2 linked regions of the Azotobacter salinestris genome follow. The protein of the gene in region 1 interacts with the protein of each later gene in a pairwise test. Links are inferred from orthologs where the notes say so. Each region holds a gene or a part of one and is shown on either strand. Other genes may lie near its edges.

Evidence for each region.
Region 2: the proteins of GCU53_RS20340 (region 1) and def interact in binary tests that used the Escherichia coli proteins (3 or more experiments, as listed by UniProt). The link is inferred for Azotobacter salinestris from one-to-one orthologs.

Annotation. Positions count from the first base shown.
Region 1 is NZ_CP045302.1:4,326,131-4,332,083, reverse strand. What follows is about bases 1,593-4,535. They hold GCU53_RS20340 (aspartate-semialdehyde dehydrogenase), read right to left. Parts: upstream 3,598-4,535; coding sequence 2,587-3,597; downstream 1,593-2,586. Other genes in these bases: asd (aspartate-semialdehyde dehydrogenase), read right to left, coding at 3,739-4,535; GCU53_RS20345 (motility hub landmark protein FimV), read right to left, coding at 1,593-2,444. Outside these bases: more of GCU53_RS20345, read right to left, coding at 1-1,592; more of asd, read right to left, coding at 4,536-4,851; leuB (3-isopropylmalate dehydrogenase), read right to left, coding at 4,901-5,953.
Region 2 is NZ_CP045302.1:2,670,742-2,674,959, reverse strand. The notes cover bases 1,505-4,218. They hold def (peptide deformylase), read right to left. Parts: upstream 3,258-4,218; coding sequence 2,751-3,257; downstream 1,505-2,750. Other genes in these bases: GCU53_RS12560 (LysM peptidoglycan-binding domain-containing protein), read left to right, coding at 3,410-4,218; fmt (methionyl-tRNA formyltransferase), read right to left, coding at 1,749-2,693; rsmB (16S rRNA (cytosine(967)-C(5))-methyltransferase RsmB), read right to left, coding at 1,505-1,746. Also shown: Trk system potassium transporter TrkA, read right to left, coding at 1-409; more of rsmB, read right to left, coding at 421-1,504. UniProt on the Escherichia coli protein: Removes the formyl group from the N-terminal Met of newly synthesized proteins. Requires at least a dipeptide for an efficient rate of reaction. N-terminal L-methionine is a prerequisite for activity but the enzyme has broad specificity at other positions.

The sequences.
Region 1 (5,953 bases):
CCCGATGCTGCGATGGGAGCCTCAAGACTGCCCAGATCCAGGCAGAGAGGATCCTCGCCCCCAACCGAGGCCGGTCCGTCCGGCATATCCAGCTCCAAGGCGAGCCCTTTCAGGTTCAGATCGCCCTCCCGGTCGAAGCCTGTAGCCTCACTGGAGAACTCCAGATCGAACGAGAAGTCCTCGGCCAAAGGCTCCTCCGCCGGCAGAGGCGGCTGTAACGCTTCGTCCAGCGTCAGATCATCCAGGCTCAAGGCGGCATTGCTCTGGGTGGAGCCCTGAAGATCCCTTTCCAATTCGGCTTCCAGATCACCCAGGCTTAGATTGATATCGGCAGCAAAGACGGGGGGACTCGGCTCGGCCTCTTCCGTTACCGAGGGCAAGCCTTTCTTCTCCTCGAGCGCCTCCAGCCCGGCAGCCAGGGCTGCGCCTGACAAGGCTGCGGTGGCGAAACCGGCCATGGCCGGGTACTTCATCCTTAGGTGATCGACTTGGGATTGGGTGCCAGTGATTTCGCGCAGCACCTTTTCCTGACGGGTGAAACCTTCACGATCACCAAGCTCGGCATGCACCTCCATCAGCCTCAGGCGCAGGTCGCTGCGCTTGGGCTCCGCGACGCAGGCAGCCTCCAGCAACTCGGCGGCCTCTCTGAAGCGGCCGTAGGCAATATGCTCCTCGGCGTCACTCAGCACATCCCGATCCCGCCCCCCGGGGATCTCATCCAGCAGAGTGGGCTCGATGGGCGCCCGCGACAAGCCGGTATCCAGCCGGGTATCGACCATGGCCACCTCGTCATCCTCATCCTGGAGATCCGTTTTCTTCGCGGCGCGCCGACGAGCAACCAGCAAGCCAAGCAGCAGCGCTGCCGCGGCACTTCCCCCCAGCGACGGGAGCAACAGCGGACTGCTCAGGATAGAGTCGACCAGGCCCATCGGCTCCGGTACGACAGCCGGCCGCGGCGGTTGCGGAGCCGCCGGCCTGGCCGGTGCAGGCTGCAGCGGGACAGACTGCACTGCCGGCTTATTGGCGAGCGATTCGGCTGCCGGCGGCATGGAGGATGCGACGACGGCCGCCGTCTGGGCGGGAGCCGTCGAGGCGGTTTCGGGCTGGACAGGTACGGAGTCTACCGGCTCTGCCGGAATGGACGCGCCCTCGCTGGAGGATCCAGCCGGCTTCAGGGCAGGAGCGGTGACACTCGCGGCTTCCGGCTGGCTGGGCTCCCTGGATGCCGGTGCGACAACAGCAGCAGGCTCGCCCTGCATTGCGGACGCACTGACAGCAGCCTCGGCAGCGGCTTCGCCAGTCTTGCTCGGCTGAGCCAGATTCGCCTGCAGCTTGGCCAACTGCTCATCCTTCAGTGCTATCAGGCGCTGCAACTTGTCCAACTGGCTCTGCAGATCATCCATGCGGCTCTTCAGCTCGACATTCTCGCGCTGGGTCGCATCGAGATTCTCCTTGGCCAGTGCCAGCTTGTCGGCAGCAGCCTTGCCATCTGCCCCTTGGTCGCTGCCGGCAGCTGCCTTGCCGCTGTCGGCAGCGACCAGACGCAAGCTGTCGCCAGTCTCCACGCGCGCCGGCGCGGCACCAGCCTCGGTGCGGCGAGTCGCATCCAACTGTCGAGCCGAGGCGACGGACGGACGGGAGCGACGCTCGCGCCAGGCTGCGTTCTGCTCGGCAACCTCGGTCAGCGCCTGGCTTGGGGAACGACGACGAATCTGCTGTTCATCAGGCAGGCGCAATACCTGTCCGCTCACCAGCCGGTTGATGTTGCCATCGAGAAAGGCCTGCGGATTCAGATCCTGGATTGCCAGCATGGTCTGATGAATGGTGCCCGAGGTCTTCACACGCTCGGCGACCTTCCACAACGTATCGTTAGTGGCGGTCCTGTACTCCTTGGCCGGCGTGCCGGCAGCCTCCGGGTTGGGAGAAGCCGGCCGGGTGGCCTTGGCCGGAGGTACTGTAGCGGCTGCCGGAGCACGCGAGACGACACCGGCCTGCTGCTCCGTCAAGGGCTTCTGCGCGGCGGACATGGCCGTCTGCGATGAATACAGCGGCGGATCGAGCAACAGCGTGTATTCACGCAACAGCCGACCGCTGGGCCAGAGAACCTCCACCAGGAAATTCAGATAGGGTTCGCGCACCGGCTTGGTGGAGGTCACCCGAATGACACTCTTGCCATTGGGTCTGATTATTGGCGTGAACTTCAGATCGCTCAGAAAATATTGACGATCGACACCCGCCTTATTGAACTCTTCGGGAGAGGCAAGGGTCGGGATGACTTCCTCTGAATCAATATCACGCGCCTCCAGCAGTTCGATTTCGGCAACCAGGGGCTGATTCAGCGCAGAACGCAGGGTCACCTCTCCAAGGCCCAATGCATGGGCTACGCCCGAAGACAGCGCCGAGGCCGCCGCGATTGCCAGTGCCAGTTTGCGAACCCGAACCATAACGCTTCCCTTGAGTGATTTCCCGAGCAGAGAAAGGAGCCTGATACTTGATACCCCGCGCACCTTGATTGCGCCCGGCCGCACGCCGGCTACATCAGTTGTGCCACGCAGTAATAGGTCTTCGAATGCGGGTCAGTATCTTTTAGAGACCCTGTTTTATCAATAACTCGGCCAGTTGCACGGCATTAAGTGCGGAGCCTTTCCGCACGTTATCTGACGTAATCCACAAATTGAGTTCGCATGCGTCATCCACTCCAGTGCGCACTCGACCGACATAGGCAACATCCTGTCCGACCGCATCTCCGATCACCGTCGGACAATCGTCCGGCTCGATCAGTTCAAGGCCCGGTGCCTGCTGCAGAGCAGCCTGCACGGCAGGCAGGTCGATCGCCTGCGACGCCTGAACGGCAAGGCTCAGGCTGTCACCGAAGAATACCGGCGCCATCACGCAGGTGACGGCAACCTTCAGCTCCGGCACCTCCAGAACCTGCCTCAGCTCCTCGACCAAACGTCTCTCCAGTCTGGCATGCCCTGCCGCATCGGTCTCGCCGACCCTGCCCAGCAGATTGAAAGCGATCTGCCGGTCGAAGAGGCGTGGCTCGAGCGGACGCCCATTGAGCAATTCAGTGGTCTGTCTGGCCAACTCCGCCACTCCCGCGCGACCAAGGCTGGACACCGGCAGACAGGCCGTCACCCCCAGATGCCGCCACTGTACAAGCGGGCGCAACGGTGCCAGCGCCAGCACCATAGCGACCGCCGGGGAGGCCGGACTGCTCAACTGCCAAGGAGCCTCGAGCCCCTGCAGCACATGGGGATTGATCTCTGCCACCACCCGAGGCGCCTGCCGCAGCGGCAGGCCACCGCTCAGGTCGATCAGCGCACAGCCGGCGGCCCGGGCCTGTGACGCATATTGCCGGGTCACGGCCTCGCCGGCAGCGAAGAAGACCAGGCGCACCCGGCCGAAATCGAAGGCTTCGACATTCCCGACCCGCAGATTCCGCTCCCTGAAGGATACCGACTTGCCTGCGGAAGCCGCACTGGCCAGCAGGTGCAGTTGGCCGACCGGGAAGCCGCGCTCTTCGAGAATTTCGACGAGCGCTGTGCCGACGGTGCCCGTGGCACCGACTACGGCGATATCGATGACTGAACTCATAAGGACTCTCCTGAAACGGAAGCGCACTCTAGGCGTAGATCAAGAGCAGGCAGACGGCGACTCGCCACAAAGGGGGGCATAACGAAAAGCGCCGCGGTATTGCCGCGGCGCTTTTCGTCTGCCCCGAAGATCGGAAAGCCGTCAACGCTCCAGCAGGATACGCAGCATGCGCCGCAGCGGCTCGGCCGCGCCCCACAGCAACTGGTCGCCGACAGTGAAGGCCCCCAGGTACTGCGAGCCCATGTTGAGCTTGCGCAGGCGCCCGACGGGAACCGTCAGGGTACCGGTGATCGCCGCCGGGCTCAGCTCCTGCATGCTGGCTTCGCGATGGTTCGGCACCAGCCTCACCCAGGGATTGTGCTGGCTGATCAGCCCCTCGATGTCGGCGATCGGCACGTCCTTGTTCAGCTTGATGGTCAGCGCCTGGCTATGGCAGCGCATCGCGCCGACCCGCACGCAGATGCCGTCGACCGGGATCGGGTTCTTGATGCGACCGAGAATCTTGTTGGTCTCGGCCTGCCCTTTCCACTCCTCACGGCTCTGGCCGTTGGGCAGCTCCTTGTCGATGTAGGGGATGAGGCTGCCGGCCAGCGGCACACCGAAGTGATCCACCGGAAACTCGGCGCTGCGCTGAACTTCGGCGACCTTGCGGTCGATCTCGAGGATGGCGCTGGCCGGATCGGCCAGTTCGTTGGCCACCGCCGCATTGATGGTCCCCATCTGACGGATCAGTTCACGCATGTTCTGCGCGCCGGCTCCGGAAGCGGCCTGATAGGTCATGGCGCTCATCCACTCGACCAGGCCGGCCTCGTAGAGACCGCCCAAGGCCATCAGCATCAGGCTGACGGTACAGTTGCCGCCGATGTAGTTCTTGACGCCGGCATCCAGCGACTGGTCAATCACCCGACGGTTGACCGGATCCAGCACGATGACTGCATCGTCGGCCATGCGCAGGCTGGAGGCCGCGTCGATCCAGTAGCCCTGCCAGCCGGCCTCGCGCAGCTTGGGGAAGACTTCGCTGGTGTAGTCGCCGCCCTGGCAGGTGATGATCGCATCGAGACTCTTCAGCTCCTCGATGCTGTAGGCATCCTTCAGCGGCGCGGTTTCCTTGCCGATCGCCGGCCCTTGGCCGCCCACGCTGGAGGTGGTGAAGAACACCGGCTCGATCAGGTCGAAGTCCCGCTCTTCCAGCATTCGCTGCATGAGCACGGAACCGACCATGCCGCGCCAACCGATCAGACCTACACGTTTCATTGCAACTGCACCTGTATAGAAGTGGCCCGCATAAAGGCGAGCCGAAAGCTTACAACTTGGCGAGCGCCGCGACTACCGCATCGCCCATCTCGGTCGTACCGACCTTCCGGCAGCCTTCCGACCAGATGTCGCCGGTACGCAGCCCCTGGTCCAGCACGTTGCTGACCGCCTGCTCGATGGCATTGACCGCCTCGGTCTGGCCGAAGCTGTACCGCAGCATCATCGACACCGAGAGGATGGTGGCCAGCGGGTTGGCGATACCCTTGCCGGCGATGTCCGGCGCACTGCCGTGGCACGGCTCGTACATGCCCTTGTTGTTGGCATCCAGCGAGGCCGACGGCAACATGCCGATCGAGCCGGTGAGCATGGAGGCTTCGTCCGACAGGATGTCGCCGAACATGTTGTCGGTGACGATCACGTCGAACTGCTTGGGCGCACGCACCAGCTGCATGGCGGCGTTGTCGACGTACATGTGCGACAGCTCGACATCCGGGTAGTCCTTGGCAACCTCCTCGACCACCGCGCGCCACAGCTGGCTGGAGGCCAGCACGTTGGCCTTGTCCACCGAGCACAGTTTCCGGTTGCGCACGCGGGCCATGTCGAAACCGACCCTGGCGATGCGCCGGATCTCGCTCTCGCTGTACGGCAGGGTGTCGTAGGCCATGCGCTCGCCGCTCTCCAACACCTTGGTTTCGCGCGGCTGGCCGAAGTAGATGCCGCCGGTCAGCTCGCGGACGATGAGGATGTCCAAGCCGGCGACCACTTCCGGCTTGAGGGTGGAAGCCTCGGCCAACTGCGGGTAGAGCAGCGCCGGGCGCAGGTTGCCGAACAGGCCCAGCTGCGAGCGGATTTTCAGCAGGCCGCGCTCAGGACGGATGGCCGGATCGATGGTGTCCCACTTCGGACCGCCGACGGCGCCGAGCAGGATGGCATCGGCGGCACGGGCACGCTCCAGGGTTTCGTCGGCCAGCGGCACACCGTACTTGTCGACGGCAGCGCCACCCAGCTCGTCGTAGCTCAGCACGAAGCCCAGCTGGTACTTCTCGTTGGCCAGCTGCAGGACCTTGACCGCTTCGGCCATGATTTCCGGGCCGATGCCGTC
Region 2 (4,218 bases), 1.7 Mb from region 1 along the record:
CGATCAGGCGCTTGATGTGGTTGGTCACCACCTGCTCCGGGCTGATCAGCACGTCCACCGGAATCGCCTCGTTGCTGAACAGCCCGGCGCGGGTCAGGTAGGCCGATTCGCGCACCCGGGCGATCCGCGTCGGGGTGTGGAACAGGGTGTAGGCGACCTGGCAGGCGACCATGTTGGTTTCGTCGCTGTTGGTCACCGCCACCAGCATGTCGGCGTCGTCCGCACCGGCCTGGCGCAGCACGGTGGGGAAGGAGCCCTTGCCGAGGATGGTGCGGATGTCCAGGCGGTCGCCGAGATCGCGCAGGCGGTCGCTGTCGGTGTCCACCACGGTGATGTCGTTGGCCTCGCTGGCCAGGTGCTCGGCCAGGGTGCCGCCGACCTGGCCGGCGCCGAGAATGATGATCTTCATCGACTCTTTCCTCAGCCGCGCGGACCGGCGGCGATCTTGATCAACTTGGCGTAGTAGAAGCCGTCATGGCCGTGCGGCTGCGGCAGCAGCTGGCGGCCGTGGCGCTGTGCCAGGCCCGGTTTGACGCCGACGAAGCTGGAGGCGATGTCCAGTTCGCGGGCGCCGGGCGTGCGGGCGAGAAAGGCGGCGATGGTGTCGCTGTTCTCCGCCGGCAGGATCGAGCAGGTGGCATAGAGCAGGATGCCGCCGACCTCGAGAGTCGGCCACAGGGCGTCCAGCAACTCGCCTTGCAGGACGGCGAGCGCGGGGATGTCGCTGGCCTGGCGGGTCAGCTTGATGTCCGGATGGCGGCGGATCACCCCAGTGGCGGAACAGGGCGCATCGAGCAGGATGCGCTGGAAGCGGCGACCGTCCCACCAGGCGTCGGTGGCCCGTGCATCGGCGGCGATCAGCCGGGCCTCGAGGCCCAGCCGGTCGAGGTTTTCGCGGACCCGCGCCAGACGCTTCTCCTCCGCATCGAGAGCGACCAGCTCGGCCAGCCGCGGCTCGGTCTCCAGCAGGTGGCAGGTCTTGCCGCCGGGCGCGCAGCAGGCATCCAGCACGCGCTGGCCGGGCATCAGTTCGAGCAGGTAGGCGGCCAGCTGGGCGGCCTCGTCCTGCACGCTGATGCGGCCCTCGGCGAAGCCCGGCAGGCTGCGCACGTCGCGCGGCTCGCCGAGCAGGATGCCGTCGCGGCTGAAGCGGCAGGCGCTGGCCGGGATGCCGGCGGCCTCCAGCTCGGCGAGGTAGATATCGCGCGAGGTCAGCCGGCGGTTGACCCGCAGGGTCAGCGGCGGGTGCTCGTTGTTGGCGGCGCAGATGGCTTCCCAGTGCTCCGGCCAGTGCTTCGCCAGGGCCTGCTGCAGCCAGCGCGGATGGGCGGTGCGCGCCACCGGATCGTTCTCCAGCGCGCCGAGCAGCGCCTCGCCTTCGCGCTGCACACGGCGCAGCACGGCGTTCAGCAGGGCCTTGGCCCAGGGCTTTCTCAGTTGTTCGGCACAGGCCACGGTTTCGCCGATCGCCGCATGGGCGGGGATGCGGGTGTGCAGCAGCTGGTAAAGGCCGATCAGCAGCAGCGCCTCGATATCCCGGTCGGCGGCCTTGAACGGCTTGCGCAGCAGCTTTTCGGCGAGCAGCGCCAGGCGCGGCTGCCAGCGGGCGGTGCCGAAGGCCAGCTCCTGGGCCAGTGCGCGGTCGCGTGGCTCGACCTGCTCCAGCTGTGCCGGCAGGGCGGCGAGCGAGGCCTTGCCGGCGAGCACGGCGGCAAGGGCGCGGGCGGCGGCCAGACGCGGATTCAGGCTCATGCCCCCAGCACCTGGCCGACGGCGAACTGCTCGCGGCGGCTGTTGTACAGCTCGGCGAAGGCCAGCGGCCTGCCGCCCGGCAACTGCAGGCGGGTCAGGCGCAGGGCGCCGCTGCCGCAGGCCACGGTCAGGCCGTCGCGGCTGGCGGCGAGGATGGTTCCCGGCGCCCCCCTGCCCTGTTCGACGGCCGCGCCGAACACCTTCAGCGGCGTGCCGTTCAGACTGCTGTGGCAGACCGGCCAGGGATCGAAGGCGCGGATCCGCCGCTCCAGCTCGTCCGCCGGGCGGTTCCAGTCGAGCCGCGCCTCATCCTTGTTCAGCTTGTGCGCGTAGGTGGCCAGGGCGTCGTCCTGCACTTCGCCGGCGAGTCCGCCGGCGGCCAGAGCGCCGACGGCCTCGACCAGGGCCTGCGCGCCCAGCCCGGCCAGGCGGTCGTGCAGGCTGCCGCCGGTCTCGTCGGGGCGGATCGGCGTGGCGACCTTGAGCAGCATCGGCCCGGTGTCCAGGCCGGCTTCCATGCGCATCACGGTGACCCCGGACTCGCGGTCGCCGGCCTCGATCGCCCGCTGGATCGGCGCCGCGCCGCGCCAGCGCGGCAGCAGCGAGGCATGGCTGTTGACGCAGCCGAGACGCGGGATGTCCAGCACCGCCTGCGGCAGGATCAGCCCGTAGGCGACCACCAGCAGCAGGTCGGGTTCGAGCGCCGCCAGTTCCGCCTGGGCGGCGGGATCGCGCAGGCTCGCAGGCTGCAGGACGGGAATGGCATGCTGCAGGGCGAGCTGCTTCACCGGGCTGGGCATCAGCTTCTGCCCGCGTCCGGCGGGGCGGTCCGGCTGGGTGTAGACGGCGATCGGCCGCTGGCCGGCGGTCAGCAGGGCCTGGAGGTGCTCGGCGGCGAATTCGGGGGTGCCGGCGAAGACGAGGCGCAAAGGCTGGGTCATGGTCTCTCGCTCGAAAAAGAAAAAGGCTTGCCACGGCAAGCCTTCGCAAGGGCGGCCTCAGCCGTGCTGGCGGTGTTGCTTCTCCAGCTTCTTGCGAATGCGATCACGCTTGAGTGTCGAAAGGTAGTCGACGAACAGCTTGCCGTTCAGATGATCGCATTCGTGCTGGATGCACACCGCCAGCAGCCCTTCGGCGATCAGCTCGAAGGGCTGGCCGTCGCGGTCCAGGGCGCGGACGCGGACCTTCTGCGGGCGATCGACGTTCTCGTAGAAGCCGGGTACCGACAGGCAGCCTTCCTGGTAGGGCTCCAGTTCCTCGGTGAGCGACTCGAACTCCGGGTTGATGAACACCCACGGCTCGCTCTTGTCCTCGGACAGATCCATCACCACCAGGCGCTTGTGCACGTTCACCTGGGTCGCCGCCAGGCCGATGCCGGGCGCGGCGTACATGGTCTCGAACATGTCGTCGATCAGCCGGCGCAGGTCGTCGTCCACCGCCTCGATGGGCTTGGCGACGGTGCGCAGGCGCGGGTCGGGGAATTCGAGGATGTTCAGTATCGCCATATGCGTTTGTGATGCACTTGGGAATTGATCGAAACGGCTGCTGCTAAGATGCTGAGCAGCATTGAAAAAACGGCTTTACGCCGCGATCCCGAAAGGAAATCCGGCGGCGCTCGACGTTTCACGCGAAGGCACATCATAAAGGGATTCACCGCATGAGGAAATCACTACTCGCCCTGCTGCTGCTGGCTGCCGGCAGCACTCTGGCGCAGGCCGAGGTGCAGCTCCGCGAGGGTCATCCGCAGAGCTACACGGTCGTCCAGGGCGACACCCTGTGGGATATCTCCGGCAAGTTCCTTCGCGCGCCCTGGCAGTGGCCGCAGCTCTGGCACGTCAACCCGCAGATCGAGAACCCCCACCTGATCTACCCGGGCGACGTGCTGAGCCTGGTCTACATCGACGGCCAGCCGCGCCTGATGCTCAACCGTGGCGCCAGCCGCGGCACCATCAAGCTGTCGCCGCAGATCCGCCGCACGCCGATGGTCCAGGCCATCCCGACCATTCCGCTGGAGAAGATCAACAGCTTCCTGCTCAGCAACCGCATCATCGACGACGCCGTGCAGTTCCAGGGCGCGCCCTACGTGGTTGCCGGCAATGCCGAGCGGGTGGTCAGCGGCGCCGGCGACCGGGTCTACGCACGCGGCGACTTTGCCGCCGGCGAGGCGGCCTACGGCATCTTCCGCCAGGGCAAGACCTACATCGATCCGGAAACCAGGGAAGTGCTCGGCATCAACGCCGACGACATCGGCACCGGCGAGGTGGTCGCCGAGGAAGGCGACATCGCCACCCTGCTGCTCAGCCGCTCGACCCAGGAAGTGCGCATCGGCGACCGCCTGTTCCCCACCGAGGAGCGGGCCGTCAACTCGACCTTCATGCCCAACGAGCCGAGCGTCCCGGTCGACGGGGTGATCCTCGACGTGCCGCGCGGCGTGACCCAGATCGGCAACTTCGACGTGGTCACCCT